Regions from separate parts of the Bradyrhizobium sp. NBAIM01 genome, predicted to be linked through region 2. Evidence: predicted binding sites of a transcription regulator. Region 2 holds the regulator's gene; each other region holds the start of a gene.
The links. Region 2 encodes HrcA, which represses chaperone genes, less so after heat shock. Its sites were predicted from a motif close to GTTAGCACTCNCNNNNNGNGAGTGCTAAC; they were not measured.
Positions count from the first base shown of each region.

Region 1: a site for HrcA is predicted at 5,794-5,822, ahead of I6F31_RS13725 (co-chaperone GroES). Genes of this name have one in related genera too.
Region 3: a site for HrcA is predicted at 3,740-3,768, ahead of I6F31_RS23445 (co-chaperone GroES). Genes of this name have one in related genera too.

Region 1 is NZ_JADYVU010000003.1:607,436-615,075, reverse strand. It holds gene I6F31_RS13750 (nucleoside transporter C-terminal domain-containing protein) at 1-655, shown strand, start outside; partial or broken gene I6F31_RS13745 (rhomboid family intramembrane serine protease) at 1,264-1,965, opposite strand; gene I6F31_RS13740 (cupin domain-containing protein) at 2,117-2,644, opposite strand; gene I6F31_RS13735 (glycosyltransferase family 41 protein) at 2,936-5,065, shown strand; gene I6F31_RS13730 (usg protein) at 5,199-5,486, opposite strand; gene I6F31_RS13725 (co-chaperone GroES) at 5,866-6,180, shown strand; gene groL (chaperonin GroEL) at 6,228-7,640, shown strand, end outside.
Region 2 is NZ_JADYVU010000011.1:155,829-163,468, forward strand. It holds gene I6F31_RS28500 (penicillin-binding protein activator) at 1-1,018, shown strand, start outside; gene hemW (radical SAM family heme chaperone HemW) at 1,119-2,276, opposite strand; gene rdgB (RdgB/HAM1 family non-canonical purine NTP pyrophosphatase) at 2,263-2,898, opposite strand; gene rph (ribonuclease PH) at 2,910-3,623, opposite strand; gene hrcA (heat-inducible transcriptional repressor HrcA) at 3,792-4,880, shown strand; gene grpE (nucleotide exchange factor GrpE) at 4,975-5,592, shown strand; gene pncA (bifunctional nicotinamidase/pyrazinamidase) at 5,745-6,467, opposite strand; gene I6F31_RS28535 (hypothetical protein) at 6,698-7,639, opposite strand.
Region 3 is NZ_JADYVU010000007.1:245,824-253,463, reverse strand. It holds gene I6F31_RS23465 (DUF2076 domain-containing protein) at 1-208, shown strand, start outside; gene I6F31_RS23460 (L,D-transpeptidase) at 858-1,688, opposite strand; gene I6F31_RS23455 (protein phosphatase CheZ) at 2,005-2,790, shown strand; gene I6F31_RS23450 (hypothetical protein) at 3,023-3,544, opposite strand; gene I6F31_RS23445 (co-chaperone GroES) at 3,858-4,154, shown strand; gene groL (chaperonin GroEL) at 4,273-5,904, shown strand; gene I6F31_RS23435 (hypothetical protein) at 6,102-7,307, shown strand; gene I6F31_RS23430 (META domain-containing protein) at 7,433-7,640, opposite strand, start outside.

The sequences.
Region 1 (7,640 bases), on a different contig from region 2:
GCCGCTCATTCCCGACGCCGCCGCGCATTTCGTCATCGCCTCGGTGCTCGGCGCGCCGGCGGCGATCCTGGTCAGCCTGATCATGGTCCCTGAAACCTCCGACAAGCGCACCGGCGGCACGCTGGAAGATCCGCAAATGGAGGTCGCCAGCACGATGGACGCGATCGTGAAAGGCACCAGCGCGGGCATCGAGCTGCTGATCAACATCGTCGCGATGCTGCTGGTGCTGGTGGCGCTGGTCTATCTCGTCAACGCCATCCTCGGCCTGCTCCCGCACGTCGGCGGCGCCGCGATCTCGCTGCAGCGGCTGCTCGCCCTCGTCATGGCGCCGGTGTGCTGGCTGATGGGGCTGCCGTGGGATCAAGCGATCACCGCCGGCAGCCTGATGGGCACCAAGACCGTGCTGAACGAATTGATCGCCTATGTCGACTTCTCGAAGCTGCCGCCCGATACGCTCGATCCGCGCTCGCGCCTGATCATGCTCTATGCGATGTGCGGCTTCGCCAATTTCGCCAGCCTCGGCATCATGATCGGCGGCTTAGGGGTGATGGCGCCGGAGCGGCGCGAGGAGATCAATGCGCTGGGGCTGAAGTCGATCGTGTCGGGGACGCTCACGACGTGCCTGATGGGAGCGGTGGTGGGGGTGTTGGCGTAGGCTCTCCTTCCACGCGTCATTGCGAGCGAAGCGAAGCAATCCAGACATGCGTCCGCGGAGACAGTCTGGATTGCTTCGTCGCAAGAGCTCCTCGCAATGACGGCGGCGAGAATCTTTGCCTCAACCGACTTCTGCAGGATGCGACGCACCTCAGGCATCTTGGCGCGGCAAGGCTCGGCCGCCATCGCCTTCGCCTCGCTGGTTCGCCCCTGCACCCACAGCAACACCGCCATCAAGCCCTGCGCCCCGGAGCGCACCGGCCCACCCGCCACGTCCGAAGCTGCGAGCGACATGGCGGTTTGCGCTTCCCTCTCGGCGGCATTGATATCCGCTTGTTCCAGGAAGAAGACAGCACGGTAGACGTGAGCCCGCGCGTCTTTCGGGTAGCGGCTAACGAGATCGAGCGACCGGCTGGCCATCTCGTCGCCCTTCATCGGCACTTCAGAGGCGCGGATATAGTGCGCGGCATCGGCCATGTAGGCCGAATAATGCGCGGCGGCGAAGCCGGCGCAGATGAGAGATCCGATGGATCCTGCCAGCAAGGTCATGCTCGCGCTCCGCGGCAGGCTGTCATAGGACCAGAAGGCGAGCCACGGCGTGACGGCGAGCGCGGCGCCGGCCACCGCACCGCCTGCGTGGGCGTAATAGTTGACGTTGCCGGAAGCGCCAAAGGCCATTGGCAGCAGTGCGGGAACACCGAAGAACAGCGACGTCTTCAGCCTCGATATGGTCTGATCGGCGTCCGCTTCGGGATCGAAGCTCGCCACGAACAGCGCGGCGATCAGCCCGGTGATGGCGCCGGACGCACCGACGCCGACCGTGCCGGGACCGTTGCCCAGCAGCGAGCCGGCCTCTCCGGCCAATGCACTGGCAACGAAGATCAAAGCAAACCAGCCGCGGCCGATCAGCGACTCCAGCCTGACGCCGACGATGAACAGCGCCACGCAGTTGCTCACGAGGTGCCACCCGCTGCCATGCAGAAGCGGCGCAAGGCCGATTCGCCACCACTCTCCCCTCCCGACGACGAGATCGTAGCCGGACGCCCCCTGAGCGATCAGCGAGCGCACATCAATGTCGCCGTCCCGCGCGATGTCGATGGCGAGACTACGCTGCAGAACGAAGATCAGGAGCAGACCGAAGATCAGGCCGATGGTGAGGAAGGGGATGTCGGCCAGAAGCTTGTTGTCGGCAAAAAGCGTCTCCTCGCTGGACGAGGGCTTCTCTATGGCGACCGGCGCGGCGGCGGCTTGAAACGATGCTCTTGGAGCTGGCGCTACGGTGCCGCGTCGGCCAAAAGTGTTGGTCGCCATGAAAGCATTTCCCGCGTTGACACAGCCTTGAGTTGACGCGAGAGGTATTTTCGACTGGTTAGCACCAGGCTTGCGGGGCGGCCGAAATCATCCCGATTGCTGACCGCCCGGTTTCTCGGATCGACCGCATTTTAGCGATCGAGAGTTGCGCTTACGCCTTCAGCTCCACCGTCTTGAACTCAGCGGGGAGGATCACCTCCAGCAGCTCCACGTCGTCCGAATAGTCCAGGATCATGTGCCTGATCTTCGGCGGCTGGGTCCAGGCGCTGCCTTGCTGCATCAAGGTCTCGCCCTGCCCGTCCATATAGGTCTTCACCCAGCCCTTGAGCACGTAGACCATCTGGAATTCGACGTCGTGATAGTGGAGCTTGGACACCTCGGCCGGGTTGCAGGGGCCTTGCAGGCGGATCACATGCGCCTGCGCGAGGCCATGGGTCGCCTCGGCGATGCCGAGATCGCGATACTTCGCGTAGGCACGCAGGCCGTCGGCCTTGAAGTCTTCCTCGCGGTGATGGCTGACGGCGATGCGCTGCTTCGGACGTGCGGGCTTTTTCGCAGCGGCAGTGCGCGCCTTCGCCTTCACGGCCTTGCGTGCCGAGGATCGCGCCGCCGCCTTGGCGCCACTCCGCTTCTTCACCGCGGTCTTCAATGCGGGCCTCGATGCCTTTTGCTTGGCCATTGTCTGCCTCCCTGTTTCTGAGCCGCCGTCGCGCGGTATGGCTTGAAGGTCAGCTTATCCAGTCGTGGGCGAGGCAGCAATCGCAGAGCTGGTCGTGTTGAGTAGTGCCGCATCCGCGCTGTCACCCTCCCCCTCCAGGACCCTCCCCTGGAGGGTAAGAGGCTGAGGCCAATCACGCGATCACCGTATCGGATCGTAGCTTGCCCCAAGCTGGCGCGTCGGGCTGGGGTCGTCTCGTCTTCGTTCTCGCGCTGAACTAGTCTCGCCCGGGACATCCGGGGGAATTGATTCATGGGCAGCAATGTCGGTCAGCGTGCATTTCAAAATGCCCGGCTTCAGAAGCGGCAAAAGGCAGACGTGCTGCCCTTGCTCGGGCAAGCGCTCGAATTGCACAAGAAGGGCCGCCTGCCCGAGGCCAAGGCTGCCTATCGCCAGCTCCTGCAGATCGCGCCCAATCAATTCATCGCGCTGCATATGCTCGGCGGGTTGGAGTCCGATGCCGGGAATTATCAGCAGGCCGAGAGCCTGCTGAGCCGGGCGGTTGTCGTCGATCCGCGATCGGCCGAAGCCCATATGAGCCTGGGCGTCGCGCTGAACGGGCTGAAACGTCACGCTGATGCCCGCGAGAGCTATCGCAAGGCGCTCGCCTTGCGGCCCAACTACGCCCTCGCCCTCTCCAATCTCGGGAACGCGAGCGCGGCCCTGGATCGCTACCAGGAAGCGCTCGACAGCTACGATCGGGCGCTCGCCGTCGACGCAAACCTCGCCGAAGCCCACAACGGCCGCGGCTCCACGCTCTGCCGTCTGCGCAACTACGACAAGGCTCTTGCAAGCCTGAACCGCGCGCTCGCGATCAAGCCCGACTATGCGGCGGCGCTGGCGAACCGCGCCGTGGCACTCCGGGAGCTGCAGCGATTCGACGAGGCCATGGCGGATTGCAACCGGGCAATCGCCCTCGCCCCTGACGACGTGAACGGATGGCTCTGGCGCGCCAATGTCTTGCTCCAGACCCGGCAGATGGCCCAGGCACTATCCGATTGCGAGAGGGCGCTCGCGATCGCGCCCGATTCCGATCAGGCTCATCTGGTGCTGGGCCTTTGTCTTGCCGGACTAGGCCGGGTCGACGAAGCCCTCGCCAGTTTCGACAGAGCCCTCGATATCAGGCCCGATCTCGAGAGCGCGATCTCGAGCAAGATCTTCACGCTCGATTTTGTGCCGGACGCCAGCGTCGAGCGGCATCAGCAGGCGCGACGCGTATGGTGGGAGCGGATCGGCGCGAAAATCGCTTCAGAAGCGGCGGCACCGCATGACAACGGCCGCGATCCGGATCGCCGCCTGGTGCTTGGCTACGTCTCGTCGGACTTCAACGCGCATTCGGCTGCGTTCATCTTCAAGCCCGTCCTGCAACACCATGACCGCGCCCAGTTCGAGATCGTGTGCTACTCGTGCTCGGCGAAAGTGGACGCGACGACACGCGAATTTCAAGGCATCGCCGATCGCTGGCGTGACGCCTCGCAATGGAGCGACGATCGCCTCGCCGCCCAGATTCGCGACGATCGCATCGATATCCTGATCGATCTGTCCGGCCATACAAAAGGAAACCGCCTCGGCGTATTTGCGCGCAAGCCGGCACCGGTCCAGGCGCACGGCTGGGGCCACGGCACTGGCACCGGGCTGCCGACGATCGACTATCTGTTCTCGGATCCGGTCGGGATTCCGCACGACGTTCGGCATCTGTTTGCAGAGACGGTGGTCGACCTGCCGTGCTTCGTGACGCTGGCGCCGCTGCCGGCCGGGATTGCGCAGGGCAAGACGCCGGCGCTCTCGAACGGCTTCGTCACGTTCGGTGTCTTCAACCGCATCAGCAAGATCTCGGACGAGGCGGCGGCAGTCTGGTCCAGGATCCTCGAGCGGGTGCCGGGCTCGCGCCTCCTGATCAAGGATGTTGCGCTCGACGATCAACTGGTCCGGGACAAGCTGCTGGCGCGATTTGCGGCTTGCCGATTGCCGGCCGAACGCGTCGATCTGCTCGGGGCCACCTTGCGGGACGAGCATCTGGCATCGTTCAATCGCATCGATATTGCTCTCGATCCGTTCCCGCAGAACGGCGGCGTCAGCACATGGGAAGCCCTGCAGATGGGCGTGCCCGTGGTGGCGAAGCTCGGCAACAGCCTGCCCGGCCGCGCTGCCGGCGCCATCCTCACCGCACTTGGCCTGCCGGACTGGGTCGCCGATAGCGAGGGGGCCTATGTCGAGATCGCGGCCAGCCGCGCGGCCGAGACCGGCGAGCTCGACAAATTGCGCCGCGAACTGCCCGCAACGATCAACGCCGCGGCCGCGGGCAACCCCGTCTCATATGCACGCGCGGTGGACGCGGCCTATCGGGCGATGTGGACGCGTTATTGCAGCGGCGGCGTCTGATTGCGTGATCTCGTAGGGTGGATTAGCCGAAGGCGTAATCCACCGTTTCTGTTTCGGCACGCGGAGAGAAACGAGGTGGATTACGCCAGCGGCAGCGCGTCGCGCCGCCGCAGGCTAATCCACCCTTGCGGCCTCAATGCAGGCGGAACACGCCGTCAACGGCGCGGAGCTCGGCCGGCTTGATCAGCTTGGAATGGGCCACCGTCACCGAATGGAGGGGACCGTCGAGCTTCTCCTGCCAGAACGCCAGGAAATCGGTCAGCGCGGGGAATTTCGGAAACATGTCGTAGTTCTGCCAGACATAGGTCTGGAGCAGCGAGGGATGATCCGGCATCCGATAGAGAATTTGTGCCGTCGTCAGCCCGTAGCCCAGCATCTGTTTCCGGAATTCCTCGGAAACGCCCCCAACGCGCAGTCCCATGCCAAACCTCCTTTGCAGGAGCGCATTCGGCGAGTGGCTTGGTCCGTGCCCCGGGGAGCCACCCGGAAACGATGCGCTCACATGAGAGAAATGTGACGCAAACTGACAACTCATCTCAAGCCCAAAAGTTTAACAAGCTGTTGAAATTCAATGCTTTAGCAGCAGAGACGACTCCGTGCTAATACGGTCACGGCTGCCCGGTTAACGATGGCGAGGGGTTTCTGGCAGTCCGCGCTTTCGGCTGCTAATTTTTCTGCTACAAACCCTTGCCCCCGCAAAATTCCTGTCCTATTTCAGGCTCGCCCGTGCTAGCACTCACGGGCAACGACTGCTAACAATCTCCAAATCCTCAACACGTGCAATTGCTTAGGAGGACTGCATGAAATTCCGTCCGCTTCACGACCGCGTCGTGGTCAAGCGCATCGACGCAGAAGAGAAGACCGCTGGCGGCATCATCATTCCCGACACTGCCAAGGAAAAGCCCTCCCAGGGCGAAGTCGTCGCCGTTGGTCCCGGTGGCCGCGACGAAGCTGGCAAGCTGATCCCGATCGACCTGAAGGTCGGCGACCGCGTGCTGTTCGGCAAGTGGTCCGGCACCGAGGTCAAGATCGACGGCCAGGACCTGCTGATCATGAAGGAGAGCGACGTGATGGGCGTTCTCGAAGTCACCGAGTCCAAGAAGAAGGCGGCTTAAGAGCCCCTCTCCTCCCTCCAGTCAAACTCACCTAAGGAAAACTCCAGATGGCAGCCAAAGAAGTCAAATTCTCGGTTGAAGCGCGCGACAAGATGCTGCGCGGCGTCGACGTTCTCGCCAATGCGGTGAAGGTCACGCTCGGTCCGAAGGGCCGCAACGTCGTGCTCGACAAGTCGTTCGGCGCTCCCCGCATCACCAAGGACGGCGTCACCGTCGCCAAGGAGATCGAGCTCGACGACAAGTTCGAGAACATGGGCGCGCAGATGGTGCGCGAAGTCGCCTCCAAGTCCGCTGACGCGGCCGGCGACGGCACCACCACCGCCACCGTGCTCGCCCAGGCGATCGTGAAGGAAGGCGCCAAGTCGGTCGCCGCCGGCATGAACCCGATGGACCTCAAGCGCGGCATCGACCTCGCGGTCGAAGCCGTCGTGGCCGACCTCGAGAAGAACTCGAAGAAGGTCACCTCGAACGACGAGATCGCCCAGGTCGGCACCATCTCGGCCAACGGCGATGCCGAAATCGGCAAGTTCCTCGCCGACGCCATGAAGAAGGTCGGCAACGAGGGCGTCATCACCGTCGAGGAAGCCAAGTCGCTCGAGACCGAGCTCGACGTGGTCGAGGGCATGCAGTTCGACCGCGGCTACATCTCGCCCTACTTCGTCACCAACGCCGACAAGATGCGCGTTGAGATGGACGATGCCTACATCCTCATCAACGAGAAGAAGCTCTCCTCGCTGAACGAGCTGCTGCCGCTGCTCGAGGCCGTGGTGCAGACCGGCAAGCCGCTGGTCATCGTCGCCGAGGACGTCGAAGGCGAAGCGCTTGCGACCCTCGTCGTGAACCGCCTGCGCGGCGGCCTCAAGGTCGCGGCCGTCAAGGCTCCGGGCTTCGGCGATCGCCGCAAGGCCATGCTGCAGGACATCGCGATCCTGACCGGCGGCCAGGCGATCTCGGAAGACCTCGGCATCAAGCTCGAGAACGTCACGCTCAACATGCTCGGTCGCGCCAAGAAGGTGATGATCGACAAGGAGAACACCACGATCGTCAACGGCGCCGGCAAGAAGGCCGACATCGAGGCGCGCGTGGCGCAGATCAAGGCGCAGATCGAGGAGACCACCTCGGACTACGACCGTGAGAAGCTCCAGGAGCGTCTCGCCAAGCTCGCGGGCGGCGTCGCGGTGATCCGCGTCGGCGGCGCGACCGAGGTCGAGGTGAAGGAGCGCAAGGATCGCGTTGATGACGCGATGCATGCGACCCGCGCGGCCGTGGAAGAAGGCATCGTCCCGGGCGGCGGCGTCGCCCTGCTCCGTGCCTCCGAGCAGCTCAAGGGTCTGCGCACCAAGAACGACGACCAGAAGACCGGCGTCGAGATCGTGCGCAAGGCGCTGTCGGCCCCCGCTCGCCAGATCGCGATCAACGCCGGTGAAGACGGCTCGGTGATCGTCGGCAAGATCCTGGAG
Region 2 (7,640 bases):
CGGCGGCGTGAAGGTCGGCCTGATCCTGCCGCTCTCCGCGGCCGGCAATGCCGGGCTCGCCGCGCAATCGATGCGCAACGCCGCCGAGATGGCGCTGGCCGAGTTCCAGAACCCGAACATCCAGCTCCTGATCAAGGACGACAATGGCAGCCCGCAAGGCGCGCAGGCCGGCGCGCAGCAGGCGGTCGACGAGGGTGCCGAGATCATCCTCGGGCCGCTGTTCGCGCAATCGGTGCCGGCGGTGGCGCAGGTCGCGCGCACGCGCGGCATTTCCGTCATCGCCTTCTCGACCGATTCCAGCATCGCCGGACGCGGCGTCTATCTGCTCTCGTTCCTGCCGGAGTCCGACGTCAACCGCATCGTCGAATATTCCGCCGGCATCGGAAAGCGCTCCGTCGCGGTGCTGGTGCCCGACAACGCCTATGGCAATGTCGTCGAGGCCGCGGTGAAGGCGGCGGTGCCGCGGCGCGGCGGGCGCATCGTTGCGTTCGAGAAATACGGTGCCGATCGCGCCACGCCCGCGCGCACCGTGGCGCAGCAGCTCGGCAGTGCGGACGCGCTATTCATTGCCGATGACGGCGATGCCGTCGTGTCAGTGGCGGATGCGATGACGGCCGCGGGCGCGAACCTGCGCAACATCCAGCTGCTCGGCACCGGCCTGTGGGACAATCCGCGCGTCTATGCCAGCGCCGCGCTGCAGGGCGGCCTTTACGCCGCGCCCGATCCGGCCGGCTTCCGCGCCTTCTCCGGCCGCTACCGCACGAAATACGGCGCCGAGCCGATCCGCACCGCGACCCTTTCCTATGACGCGGTCGCGCTCGTTGCCGCGCTGGCGCGCACGCAAGGCGGCCAGCGCTTCTCCTCCGACGTGCTCACCAACCCCTCAGGCTTCGCCGGCATCGACGGCCTGTTCCGCTTCCGTGCTGATGGCACGAATGAACGCGGACTTGCCGTGATGAAGGTGACGCAAGGCGGCGGCGTTGCGGTGGCGGGCTCGCCGAAGAGCTTTGGGGCGTAATGGTTTCGTAGCCCGGATGGAGCGCAGCGCAATCCGGGTTCTGTCCACGCGGTGAGACCGTCCCGGATTGCGCTACGCTCCATCCGGGCTACGAGATCCGCTAAGCCGCCAAATCCGCGACCACGGCATCCAGCACCGGAAAACCGCTGCTGGTCACGCGCAGCCGTCCCGTCGCATCCACGGTGATCGCGCCTTCCTCGCGCAAGAGCGCGATGCGGCGGGGGTCGAGCGGGCGGCCGGCGAGGGCCTTGTAGCGCTCGGGATCGATGCCTTCGGCGAGACGCAAACCCATCAGCAGGAATTCGTCGGCGCGCTCCTCGCTGTTGAGGAGCTCGTCGCTGACGACACCGTCGCCGTTGGTCTCGACCCGCATCAGCCAGGCCTCGGGACGCTTCTCGGTGGCGGTGGCGTGGCGCACGCCGTCGATGTCGAGACGGCCATGTGCGCCCGGGCCGATGCCGGCATATTCCTCGCCGCGCCAGTACACCAGATTGTGCCGGCATTCGGCGCCGCGCCGCGCGTGATTGGAGATCTCGTAGGCGGGCAGCCCGAGCTTGTCGCAGGTCTCCTGCGTGACGTCGTAGAGCGCGCGGGCGACCGCTTCGTCCGGCGTCTTCAGCTTGCCGGCCTGGTGCAGGCCGAAGAAGGGCGTGCCTTCCTCGATCGTCAATTGATAGAGCGACAGATGCTCGGCCGCTTCATCGATGGCGTGCCGCAGCTCGCCCGCCCACATCGCCGGCGTCTGGTCGGGGCGGGCGTAGATCAGGTCGAACGAATAGCGGTCGAACGCGCGGCGCGCGATGGCGACGGCATCGAGCGCTTCGCGCGCGCTGTGCATGCGGCCGAGCGCCTTGAGCGAGGCGTCGTCGAGCGCCTGCACGCCGAGCGAGACGCGGTTGACGCCGGCGATGCGATAACCGGCAAAGCGCGTGGCTTCGACGCTGGTCGGGTTGGCTTCCAGCGTCACCTCGACGTCGCCTGCGACGGTCCAGTGCTTGCCGATCGCGTCTAACACCGCGCCGACGGTGGCGGGCTGCATCAGTGACGGCGTACCGCCGCCGAGGAAGATCGAGGTGACCTCGCGGCCGGGCGCGCGCTCGGCGGTCGTTGCGATCTCGCGCGCAAAGGCGGCGGCGAAGCGCGTCTCGTCGATCGCGGCATGGCGGACATGGCTGTTGAAGTCGCAATAGGGGCACTTCGACAGGCAGAACGGCCAGTGCACATAGACGCCAAACGCATCCTTGTTAGCGCGGCTCAAGGCAGATCTCCGCCAGTTTCCGAAAAGCGCGGGCGCGGTGCGACAGGCCGAGGCCAAGCGGCGGCAGGCCGTGCTTCTCGATGCTGGTCATCTCGCCGAAGGTGCGGATGTGCCCGTCCGGCAGGAACATCGGGTCGTAGCCGAAGCCGGCCGTGCCGCGCGGTGGCCAGATCAGCGTGCCGTCGACGCGCGCCTCGACCTCCTCGCGATGATCGTCGGGCCAGGCCACGCAAAGCGCGGAGACGAAGTGGGCCTTGCGCTTGTCCGGCGTGGTGGCGCCGCGCTCCTGCAGCAGGCGCTCGATCTGCGCCATCGCCGCGTTGAAATCCTTGGTCGGGCCGGCCCAGCGCGCGCTGTAGATTCCCGGCGCGCCATCGAGCGCATCGACCACGATGCCGGAATCGTCGGCGAAGGAGGGCAGCTTGGTCGCCTCCGCCGCGGCGATCGCCTTGATCGCGGCGTTGCTGCGGAAATCGTTGCCGGTTTCCTCGGGCTCGTCTAGGCCGAGCTCGCCGGCCGACACCGCCTCGATCCCGTACGGCGCGAGCAGCTCCCTCATCTCGGCGAGCTTGCCGGGATTGTGGGTGGCGATGACGAGCTTGTCGGTGATTCGGCGGTGCATGGGCCTATTGACTACGCCACGGCCAGTTTCTGCAAGTCCACCAGACGCGCAATGCCCTTCTGCGCCAGGGCGATCAGTTTCAGGAACTCGTCCTGCGTGAACGGCTCGCGTTCCGCGGTGCCCTGCACCTCGATGATGCGGCCATCGCCGGTCATGACGAAATTGGCGTCGGTCTCGGCTTCCGAATCCTCGGCATAGTCGAGATCGAGCACCGGCGTGCCGTTGTAGATGCCGCAGGAGATCGCGGCGACGTTGTCGCGCATCACGTTGGCCTTCACCATGTTGCGCGCCTTCATCCAGTTGAGGCAATCGGCAAGCGCGACCCAGGCGCCAGTGATCGAGGCCGTGCGCGTGCCGCCGTCGGCCTGGAGCACGTCGCAATCGACCGTGATCTGGCGCTCGCCAAGAGCTTCGAGATCGACGATGGTGCGAAGCGAGCGGCCGATCAGGCGCTGGATCTCGACGGTGCGGCCGCTCTGCTTGCCGGCGGAGGCCTCGCGGCGGGTGCGTTCGGAGGTCGCGCGCGGCAGCATGCCGTATTCGGCGGTGACCCAGCCGCGGCCCTGCCCCTTCAGCCACGGCGGCAGGCGATCCTCCAGTGTGGCGGTGACCAGCACATGGGTGTCGCCGAATTTAACGAGGCACGAGCCTTCCGCATATTTGACCACGCCGCGCTCCAGCGTCACGGGGCGCAATTCGTCGGGCGCACGGCGGCTTGGCCGCATGGGAAATCTCCAAAACTCACGGGAATAGGCTGTTCGCGGTGCTTGTAGGTGGGGCGGGGGTGGGCGGCAAGGGCTTATTCACCCCCTGACCGTCGGCCTGCAAACGCCACGCTTGTCAGACGCGGCCCGGATGGACAAATTATAAGGATCCGAGAGGAGTTACCGTCTGTGGCCCATCACGATCCGATCCATCTGATCGCGCCGCGCGCAGGCCTTGCCCAGCTCAACGAGCGTTCCCGCGACATCTTTCGTCAAATTGTCGAAAGCTATCTCGCGACCGGTGAGCCGGTCGGCTCGCGCAACATTTCCCGCCTGATTGCGATGCCGCTGTCGCCGGCATCTGTGCGCAACGTCATGGCCGATCTGGAACAGCTCGGCCTGATCTATGCCCCGCACACCTCCGCCGGCCGGCTGCCGACGGAACTGGGCCTGCGCTTCTTCGTCGATGCCCTGATGCAGGTCGGCGACCTCAACGAGGCCGAGCGGCAGGCGATCCAGAGCCAGCTCTCGTCCGTCGGCGAGGCGCAATCGGTCGAGGCGGCGCTGGACCAGGCCTTGATGCGGCTCTCCGGCCTGACCCGGGCCGCCGCCGTCGTGCTGACGCCGAAATCCAATGCGCGGCTGAAGCACATCGAATTCGTCCGCCTGGAACCGGAAAAAGCGCTGGTGATCCTGGTCGGCGAAGACGGCCAGGTTGAAAACCGCGTGTTGACGCTGCCGCCCGGAGTTCCCTCTTCGGCGCTGACAGAGGCCGGCAATTTCCTCAATGCGCGGATCCGCGGCCGGACCTTGGCCGAAGCGCGGCTCGAGCTCGAGACCGCACTCGGCGAGGCCCGTGCCGAGCTCGATCAGCTGACACAGAAAGTGATCTCGGCCGGCATTGCCAGCTGGTCCGGCGGCGAGAGCGAGGACCGTCAGCTCATCGTCCGCGGCCACGCCAATCTGCTCGAAGATCTGCACGCGCTGGAGGATCTGGAGCGGGTTCGCCTGTTGTTCGACGACCTCGAGACCAAGCGCGGCGTGATCGATCTGCTCGGCCGGGCCGAGACCGCCGAAGGCGTGCGCATCTTCATCGGCAGTGAGAACAAGCTGTTCTCGCTGTCGGGGTCCTCCACCATCATCTCGCCCTATCGGGATGCCGCCGGCCACATCGTCGGCGTTCTCGGCGTGATCGGCCCGACGCGGCTGAATTATGCCCGCGTGATCCCGACCGTGGACTACGCCGCCCGCATCGTCAGCCGCCTGTTGGGGGGCTGACCGGCCTTTCTGCAGATCACGGGCGCTTGATTTTCGCGGGCTTAAGCACGATATCCGGGCAAACATCCCTGAAACGAGTTCGAGATCAGAGCCGATGACCGAGCAAGACCGGCAACCCCAAGACACGACTGCAGCGACCGGCGAGCCCGTGGTGTCGAAACCCTACATCATGCCCGACGATCCCGAGCCGGGTTCGGTCGAAACCCTGCAAAAGGAAGCGGCTGAAGCGCGCGACCGCATGCTGCGGACGCTGGCCGAGATGGAGAATTTGCGCAAGCGCACCGCAAAGGAAGTCGCCGACGCCCGCCTCTACGGCATCACCGGCTTCGCGCGCGACGTGCTCGACATCGCCGACAATCTCCAGCGCGCACTCGATGCCGTTCCGGCGGAGGCGCGTGCTGCGGCCGATCCCGGCCTGGTCTCGTTGATCGAGGGCGTCGAGCTCACGGAGCGCGCGCTGCTCAACGCGCTGGAAAAACACGGCGTGAAGAAGCTCGATCCTCAGGGCCAGAAGTTCGACCCGAACTTCCACCAGGCAATGTACGAAGTGCCTGACGCGTCGGTGCCGTCGGGCACCGTGGTGCAGATCATGCAGGCCGGCTACACCATCGGTGACCGCGTGCTGCGCCCGGCGCTGGTCGGCGTCGCCAAGGGCGGCGCGAAGACTGCGCCCGCGGCGAACAACAACGAATCGAGCAGCGCGGCGAACTGAGTGTTGGCGTCATTCCGGGGCTCGACGAAGTCGAGAACCCGGAATCCATTGAACAGCAGAGACAACCGCACAATGGATTCTCAGGTGCGCAAATTGCGCACCATAGCTCGCGCTGAAGCGCGCCCCGGAATGACGGAAGGATAGCGCGCCGCCTACGCGCTCACCGCGATATCCGCAGACTGAATCCGCTTCACGCCCGCCTTGGCCATGTCGGCCCAGGCCTTGGCGAGCGAGCCCTGCGTGTCGATGCCGCGGCAGGCGTCTTCCACCACATAGACCTCGAAGCCCGCCTTGCGCCCGTCGAGCGCGGTCCAGGCGACGCAGAAGTCTGTCGCAAGACCAGCGACGAAGACGCGCTTGATCTTGCGGCCCCTCAGGTAGCCGGCGAGCCCGGTCGAGGTCTTGCCGTCGGCCTCGAGGAAGGCCGAATAGCTGTCGACGTTCTTGTGAAATCCCTTGCGGATGATGAGCTCGGCGTGCGGGATCGACAGGTCCTTCGACAGCGCCGCGCCCTCGGTGCCCTGCACGCAATGGTCCGGCCACAGCACCTGCTTGCCGTAGGGCAGGTCGACCGTTTCGAACGGCTTCTTGCCGGAATGAACCGACGCAAACGAAACGTGGCCCGGCGTGTGCCAGTCCTGCGTCAGCACCACATTCGCAAATGCCTTCGAGATCTTGTTGATGACCGGCACCACCTGCTCGCCTTCCTTCACGGCGAGGCTCCCGCCGGGCAGGAAGCAGTTCTGCACGTCGATCACGAGCAGCGCGGACGCTTCGTCCGGCTTGATCGGTGCGGCCGCGAACAGCGCGCTTGGCGCGAGCGTCGCCAGCGCCGTCGTTCCAAGCATTGCCAAGACCTGTCGCCGAACCAGCATGTCTACCTCCCCTCCAGGATGATCCAACGGGAGGAAGCCTAGTTCCGTTCGTATACGAACAGAAGCCTGAAAATGCAGCGGGTTCTGTCCAGCGCGTGGGCTGACAAAGCCCATAGCGCCGTCATCCCGGGGCGCGCAAAGCGCGAACCCGGGATCCATAACCACAGGGAGAAGTTGGGCGAAGGTTCTTCGTGAAACTGCGACCAACCACGATTAGCGCCGGCTTCGCCCTACCCCTTCGGCTGAATCCCGTCGCGTACGGTGCGGAAGCGGGTGAAGGCGGCTTGCCATTGGTCGCGCGGGGCGCTGGCGATGATGCGCAATGATGCGCCGCCGCTCGAGAAGCGGATCCACTGCACCACCGTCACCGGGACCTTGTCCTTGCCGCTGACGCCGTCGATCCGGGTCTCGAAGCCTTGCTGGCCGTTGATGCGGATCGGCTCGGACATGGTGATGCGCGACTCGCGCACGCCGGGAATCTGGAGCGCCGCCTCCTGGGCGAAGCGGGCGCGGTCGTCGGCGGCTTGCGGGGTGGCGCCGATCAGGCCGAGGATCATGAACGGCCTCGCCTCGTAGCCCACGCTCTCATCGCCGTCGGCCAGGATGATGCTCGAGCCCGGTGCCAGGGTCTTGATGTCCTTGAAGTCGGCGAGATCGGTGATCTTGAACGGCAGCAGCGCGATCTGCTCTTCGGCCGAGACCTGCCTGCGGGTGGTGGCGCTCGCGAACATCTGTCGCACCGCCTCGTCCGTGTAGATCTTGGTCGCATTCTCCGGGATCTGTACCGCGACATAGCCGGAGAAGCCGGCGCCGGGCACGATCATCGAATAGCGCTTCACCGGGGTATCGCCGGCCTTGCCGCTTTCGGTGGTGAAATAGGCAAGGCCAGCGGGGGTCTCGACCTTGTCCTGCTTGACGCCGCCGGTCCCGCCGGGATTGGAATTGAAGGCGCTCACGACCTCGCCATAGGCGGCCGGCGGCAGCTCGGTGACCAGCACCTTGACGTTGCCGTCCTCGCTCTCGAAGCCCGGAAAGGTCTTGGCCGTGCTGAGGCCGATCAACGGCACCATGCCGAGACGCAAGCCGGGTGGGAAAACGACGTCGGCGGCGAAGGCCGGAAGCGCTGTTACGGCGAGGAGGGCGAGCGCGGCGAGGGGGCGGGTCAGCTTCATG
Region 3 (7,640 bases), on a different contig from region 2:
CGATCAGTCCGGCGGCTCGCTGGCGCGCGAGGCCGGCCTCGATGACATTGGCTCGAACCGGGAATCCCGCCAGGGCTTCTTCGACCAGGCGTCGAACGAGCGCGACAACTACGACCAGAACTACGGCAACGATCACGACGACAGCTTCGACACGGCCGACAACAGCGATTTCGGCGGCGACGACGACGGCGGCAGCGATTACGCGTAGGCCATTCGACCGACAGATGTGGAACGGCCGCCTCCGGGCGGCCGATTTCTGTTCAAGCAGAGCTCAACGCAGTTCTGCTCTGCCACCACACGCCATGATGCCATTCGATATAATATGACTAGTGCGTGCGTTGTCGGACAGCACCGTGCAGAACGTCACGAGGTGCGCCTGACTTCACCATGCCGGGCGAAATCGTCCTCCGACACACGCCGCCGTAGACTCCCGGATTTCCAAATTTGGACATGGGTGTTCAATTGGAAGAACACACTGCTTCTGCCACACATCGTGGCTGCCTCTCTTGGCTACAGTCGGGGGTTTTAAGAATGAGTTCACTTCAACAGCGCATCGCGACCCTGAGCGACGTCACGACCCATCTCATCACCGAATTGTACGAGTTGGAGGGACTGCACGAGCGCCTCAGGAAGGCAGAGCTGTCGGTGCGGCGGCTGAACCGCTCGGCTCGCGCACCGCATTCGGCTTCATCAGCTCGTCCTCGCCGCTCCGCTGTCCCTCGTCGCGGGTCGAGGCACCGTCAGCGGACGTAGGACTATTCAGGCGGACGTTTGGCGGCGGCAGCGTCCCTTCGACGCCGCGCATTTCGAGCCGACGCGGCACCCGGACTTGATCGCTGCATCGAGCGCATGACGCTTCACATCACCACGACCTTGGTGCCGACATTGACGCGGCCGTAGAGATCGATGACGTCCTCGTTGCGCATGCGGATGCAGCCGGAGGAGACGTTGGTGCCGATGGTCCAGGGCTCGTTGGAGCCGTGGATGCGATAGAGCGTCGATCCCAGATACATCGCACGGGCACCGAGCGGATTTTCCGGGCCGCCTTCCATGTGCCTGGGCAGATCGGGCCGGCGCGCGAGCATTTCCGCCGGCGGCGTCCAGTCCGGCCATTCGCGCTTGGCGGTGATCGATTTCACGCCGGACCAGGTGAAACCGGGACGGCCGACGCCGATGCCGTAGCGCAATGCCCGGCCGTTGCCCTCGACGAGATAGAGGAACTTGTTCGGCGTATCGACCACGATCGTGCCGGGACTTTCCTTGCCGCTATAGTCAACGAGTTGTTTCTCGAATTTCGGATCCAACGGACGCTGCCGCGGATCGATCGCCTCCTGCTGCAGAGACGCGCCCTGCTGATATCCGCCTAGTTGATACCCACCTTGCATCTGCGGCTCGCCCATCGGCGGCAGGCGCCGCTGGTCGTAATAGCCCGGCTGCTGCTGATACACCGGCCGCTCCGGCGCGTAGGCCGGGCCGCGGCCGGGGCCATCGCCGAACAGGAATTCGATGAAGCCGCCGCCCATGTTGGAATGGGACGCCACGCGCACCGGCGCCGGCGGCACGCGCGGCTGGTACAGCACCGCGGGCGGATCGTTCGGCACACTGTTGTCGAAGGCGCCCGCGTCGTTCGCGCCGGCCATGAAGGTGCAAGCGCTGCCGAGCAGCGCGACAGACATTTTCTTGAACATCGACGTACTCTGTACTGTTTCGTCTAGATCACATGCGTCGTGGAGAGCCGGTGGCTGATCCGCGCTCTTCGACGTGGTCAATAAAAAGCAAAAGCCGTTTTGTTTGGTAAACGGACAGCGCGTTTGGATTCACCACGTCGCGAGCGCGCCTGCAATTTGGCGATCAGCGTTTATTTTCGATGAACGCCGCGCGGTGATGGTTAATCGCTTCTTTGCGCCGCGTCGCGCGCGGCCGATCAGCAGTTCCTGCTGTGAACTTCGTGTTAAATCGCTTCTGCCTACAAAGACGCGTGAGTGAGGTGGGGGGAGTATCCTGATGGCTGTTCACCGCAAGCGTTTTCGCGTCGAAGATATCGTCGGTGGCGAGATGCCCATTGTAGACGTAACTGAAGAGGCACTCCCGATGCATAGCGAGATCATGGCCGAGCTGCGCGCGATCCGCGCCCAGATGGCGAAGGGCATCGTCGCGGCCCCGCTGTCCGGCAGCGCTGCCATGGCGGCGATCGACGCCTCGACCGCGCACGAGCTTGCCGAAGCGCGCACCATGCTCGATACCTACCGGGCGCAGATCGAGCAGTGCGAGAAGCTGAAGGTCGAGCTCGACCTCATCCACGACGCCATCGACCGCACCAAGCGCGAGATCGCGACGCTGCACGGCAAGAGCTTCGACGGCGGCGAGATGGCCAAGGTCAACGGCGAGCTCGGCGCGGTGGTCGGCGGCACCGAGCAGGCGACCCAGCAGATCCTCGAAGCCGCGGAATCGATCGACCAGGCCGCCAGCGCGATGTCGAAGGTGGACTCGATCGATCAGCAGAAGCGCCTTGCCGACGACATCCAGGAACGCGTCATCTCGATCTTCGAAGCCTGCAACTTCCAGGACCTGACCGGCCAGCGCATCAGCAAGGTCATGGGCACGATGAAGTTCATCGAGCAGCACATCAACGCGATGATGGAGATCTGGGGCGGCGTCGACGCGATCAAGTCCCATGTGCCCGCGCAGGTCGACAACCGCAGCGAGGACGAGAAGCTCCTCAACGGCCCCAAGCTCGCCGGCGACGTCGGCCACGCCTCGCAGGACGACATCGACGCGCTGTTCGACTGAGCGGCGACGACATAGGAATAACAAAACGCCGGCCTTGGGCCGGCGTTTTTGTTTGGCCGGTGCAGATCGTGAACTCTTCTTCCCTTCTCCCCTTGTGGGAGAAGGTGGCGCGAAGCGCCGGATGAGGGGTTCTCTCGACTCGCAAGACCGTTCGTGAGGAGATAGACCCCTCACCCGTCTCGCCGTTACGCGGCGAGCCACCTCTCCCACAAGGGGAGAGGGTAAGAGACCGTCACGCCCTCGGCGCGCAGCGGACGTAGACCATGTTGCCGTAGCGGGTGCCAGCGTCCTTGTCGATGAAGCGGGTGATCATGACGCGACCGTCGAAGGAGACGATTTCGCGGTCCTGGTCGCCGGGGGTCGGGCCGGCCGGCCCGATGTAGTTCTTGCCGCTCGGCGAGCCCTTCAGCCGCAGCTCCTGCGGCGTCGCCTGGTCGGCGAGATGCATGATCACGCCACCGGAGGAACCGGCGGTGATCACGTAGGGGTTCCTGCATTGCTCACGCGCCATCTTCTCGGTGCGGGCGCGATCGGCCGGGTTCTGGAACGAGGCGAGGCCCCAGCGGCCGACGATCTCGTCGGCGCGGATGCTGGCGGGCATTTCCGGAGCGACGCCAGGTTCGGCTTCGGGCGGCGGCGGGGACGACGTGAGGGACGGCAGGTTAAAGCCGCCGCCGCAGGCGCCCAGCAGCAGCGCCAGACAAGAGGCGGCCGCCAGATTGGCAACCGTGCGCGCGTGAGCCGAACTGATCATGGCATTCCCCCGAACAAGACCATGGCCGCACCCCTCCCGCAGCCAAGCGCAAAACCGCTGCCGCAGCAATGACGTCGTTCTTTACGGCGACGCCCCGAGCGAGTTTCCAATGCCACCATCCTATATCCGCCTCAACAATCGCTTAACCACCTTTGCTTGACAGGATCGCGGCCAAGCCATATTTCCGGACCCACTATTAGCACTCGGAAAGCCCGATTGCTAAGCGCGCCGTTCGATCCTCGACGAGAGGGGGACGGAAGCGCCGCCCCACCGACCCCACTACTTCCGAAGCGAGCCTCCAAAGGGAAACGTCATGGCTAAATCCAAATTTCGTCCGCTGCATGACCGTGTCGTGGTCAAACGTATCGACGCCGAGGAAAAGACCAAGGGCGGCATCATCATTCCGGACACGGCCAAGGAAAAGCCTTCCCAGGGCGAGATCGTCGCCGTCGGCCCCGGCGGCCGCGACGAGACCGGCAAGCTGATCCCGATCGACCTCAAGGTCGGCGACCGCGTGCTGTTCGGCAAGTGGTCGGGCACCGAGGTCAAGATCGACAACGAAGAGCTCCTGATCATGAAGGAGTCGGACATCATGGGCGTGCTGGCCTAAGGCCGTCCGCCTGAACAGCCGCTGAATGTCATGCCCGGATCCAGGCGATCCGGGCATCCATCGTTCCGCCGCACGGCACAAGACAACACACATCACATAACACGAGGGATTGCAGACCATGGCTGCCAAAGACGTCAAGTTTTCCGGAGACGCGCGCGATCGCATGCTGCGCGGCGTCGACGTTCTCGCCAACGCCGTCAAGGTGACGCTCGGCCCGAAGGGCCGCAACGTCGTCATCGAGAAGAGCTTCGGCGCCCCCCGCATCACCAAGGACGGCGTCACGGTCGCCAAGGAGATCGAGCTCGAGGACAAGTTCGAGAACATGGGCGCCCAGATGGTGCGTGAGGTCGCCTCCAAGACCAACGACCTCGCCGGCGACGGCACCACCACCGCGACCGTGCTGGCCCAGGCCATCGTGCGCGAAGGCGCCAAGGCGGTCGCCGCCGGCATGAACCCGATGGATCTCAAGCGCGGCATCGACACCGCGGTTGCCGCCGTCATCAAGGACATCGAGAAGCGCGCCAAGCCGGTCGCCGCCTCCTCCGAGGTCGCCCAGGTCGGCACCATCTCGGCCAACGGCGATGCCGCCATCGGCAAGATGATCGCCCAGGCGATGCAGAAGGTCGGCAACGAGGGCGTCATCACCGTCGAGGAGAACAAGTCGCTCGAGACCGAGGTTGATATCGTCGAGGGCATGAAGTTCGACCGCGGCTATCTCAGCCCCTACTTCGTCACCAATGCCGAGAAGATGACCGCCGAGCTCGAGGACGCCTACATCCTCCTGCACGAGAAGAAGCTCTCGGGCCTGCAGGCCATGCTGCCGGTGCTGGAAGCCGTGGTGCAGTCGGGCAAGCCGCTCGTCATCATCGCCGAGGACGTCGAGGGCGAGGCGCTGGCCACCCTGGTCGTCAACCGGCTCCGCGGCGGCCTCAAGGTCGCGGCCGTCAAGGCGCCGGGCTTCGGTGACCGCCGCAAGGCCATGCTGGAGGACATCGCGATCCTGACCGGCGGCCAGCTGATCTCCGAGGAGCTCGGCATCAAGCTCGAGAACGTCACGGTGAAGATGCTCGGCCGCGCCAAGAAGGTGGTGATCGACAAGGAGAACACCACGATCGTCAACGGCGCCGGCAAGAAGCCCGACATCGAGGCCCGCGTCGGCCAGATCAAGGCGCAGATCGAGGAGACCACCTCGGACTACGACCGCGAGAAGCTCCAGGAGCGCCTCGCCAAGCTCGCCGGCGGCGTCGCGGTGATCCGCGTCGGCGGCGCCACCGAGATCGAGGTCAAGGAGAAGAAGGACCGCGTCGAGGACGCGCTCAACGCCACCCGCGCCGCGGTTCAGGAAGGCATCGTCCCGGGCGGCGGCGTCGCGCTGCTCCGCGCCAAGAAGGCGGTCGGCCGTCTCACCAACGCCAATGATGACGTCCAGGCCGGCATCAACATCGTGCTGAAGGCGCTGGAAGCCCCGATCCGCCAGATCTCCGAGAACGCCGGCGTGGAAGGCTCGATCGTGGTCGGCAAGATCCTGGAGAACAAGTCCGAGACCTTCGGCTTCGACGCCCAGAACGAGGACTATGTCGACATGGTCGAGAAGGGCATCATCGATCCCGCCAAGGTGGTGCGCACCGCGCTGCAGGACGCCTCTTCCGTGGCCGGCCTCTTGGTGACCACCGAGGCCATGGTCGCCGAGATGCCGAAGAAGGAAGCTCCGCCCGCGATGCCCCCCGGCGGCGGCATGGGCGGCTTCTAAGCCTCCCGTTCCGTGACAGAGTTGCGAAGGCCGCCTCCGGGCGGCCTTCTTTTTTGCCGACCCTGCCCGTTTCGCTTTCCGATTCAACCAGCGGCCAAAACCCACTACGGTGGCGCGCCGATTCTGATTGTTCGGGCATGATCCTAGAGACCGCTTCACGCTTTCCGGATCATGGCCGTTGCGCGAGGATGTCATCGATGCGTGCGCTTCTGGTTTGCTCCACGGCCGTTCTGGCCCTGCTCGCTGTTCCACCGCAGGCCTCCGCCCAGATGAAGCTGTCGCCGAAGGCGACCGCGCCGGGGGGAACCGAGACGCGCTATTTCACCGCGATGGACGGGCTGATGGACGGCAATGCCGACGTGATCCTGAAGGAGACGCGCCAGGGCAAGACGCTGAGCGCGGCGGTGCTCGACGTCTGCTACCCCATCGCGAAGAACTCCGACCGCAAGGACCGCTTCGTCGTCAACCTCCAGGTCGCCGGCCAGACGCTGACCGGAACGACGCAGAGCATCAGTGAGAAGTCGCCGGTCAGCGTCAAGCTGACGCGCAAGCAGTCCGGCGACATGTTCGAATTCCGCGGCCAGATCGCGGTCGGCCAGGCGGTGACCGAAGTGACCTCGCCGGACAATTCCGATCTCAGCGAAAAGGAATTCCTGGACAGTCAGGCCTCCGACGACGGCATCACGCCGCAGCCGAAGGATTTCACCGACGTCTCGCCGGAAGCGATCGCGGTCAAGGTCAAGCTCGACGCCGCGACCGACTTCCTGAAGAGCCTGAAGGGCCAGGAGGTCGAGGTGACGCTGGCGAGCCTCAATGTCGGCTGCGACGCGCTGCGCGCGGGCGAGCAGACCATCACCATGTCGGTCGATCCCGAGCGCGCCGGCGCGCTGCTGGCGAAGTTCAAGGCAATGCCGGGCGTCACCGCCGCAGGCTGGACCGCGGGCATGACCGAGATGGACCGCACCATCCGCTTCCCTGCGGCCGACTGGCGCGAGGGCGACAAGATCAACAAGGGCAAGCTTGCAACGGCGGTGGCGAGCGTGCTGAGCAGGACGCTCGCGGCAAAGCCGGTCACGCAAAACTTCAACCCGGCCACCGGCAGGCTCAAGCTGGTGTTCAAGCGGCCGAACCAGGACTTCCCGGCGCTCGAGCTCACCGACACGATCGAGGTTGCAGGCCTGGTCTCGCCCGACAAGCCGGGCACCACCGACAAGCTCATGCTCTGGATCGGCAGCCCGGCGACCACGACGGCCGACGAGGGCAGCGGTGCCAGGCTCAATCTGTCCGACGATGCCAGCCTCGACGAAGAAGGCGATCTGCCCGACGACAACGGCTCGATCGAGGCGCTCGTCAAGGAGCTGAAGGGCCAGCGCTGGGACGCCGACAAGTCGGTGTGGAAGTAGGCTGAGACAGCCACCGCTGTCATCGCCCGGCTTGACCGGGCGATCCAGTACTCCGAGACAGCAGCGATGGAATCGATAGGCTGCGGCGTACTGGATTCCCCGCCTTCGCGGGGAATGACAGAGGCCTAATTCCCCGTCGTCCTGAAGCGCAGCGGCTTCGGGCCGATCAGCGTCAGCACGTCGCCCTGGCGCTTCCAGGTCTCGACGCTGCCGAGGGCTGCGACGAGCTCGTCGTCGGCCTGCGCTCTCGCCGGCGGACAGTTGCGGTTCTGGATCTGGCCGGGCACGAAGATCACGGTGTTGCCGGCGACCGAGAACTGGCCCTTGCCGCCC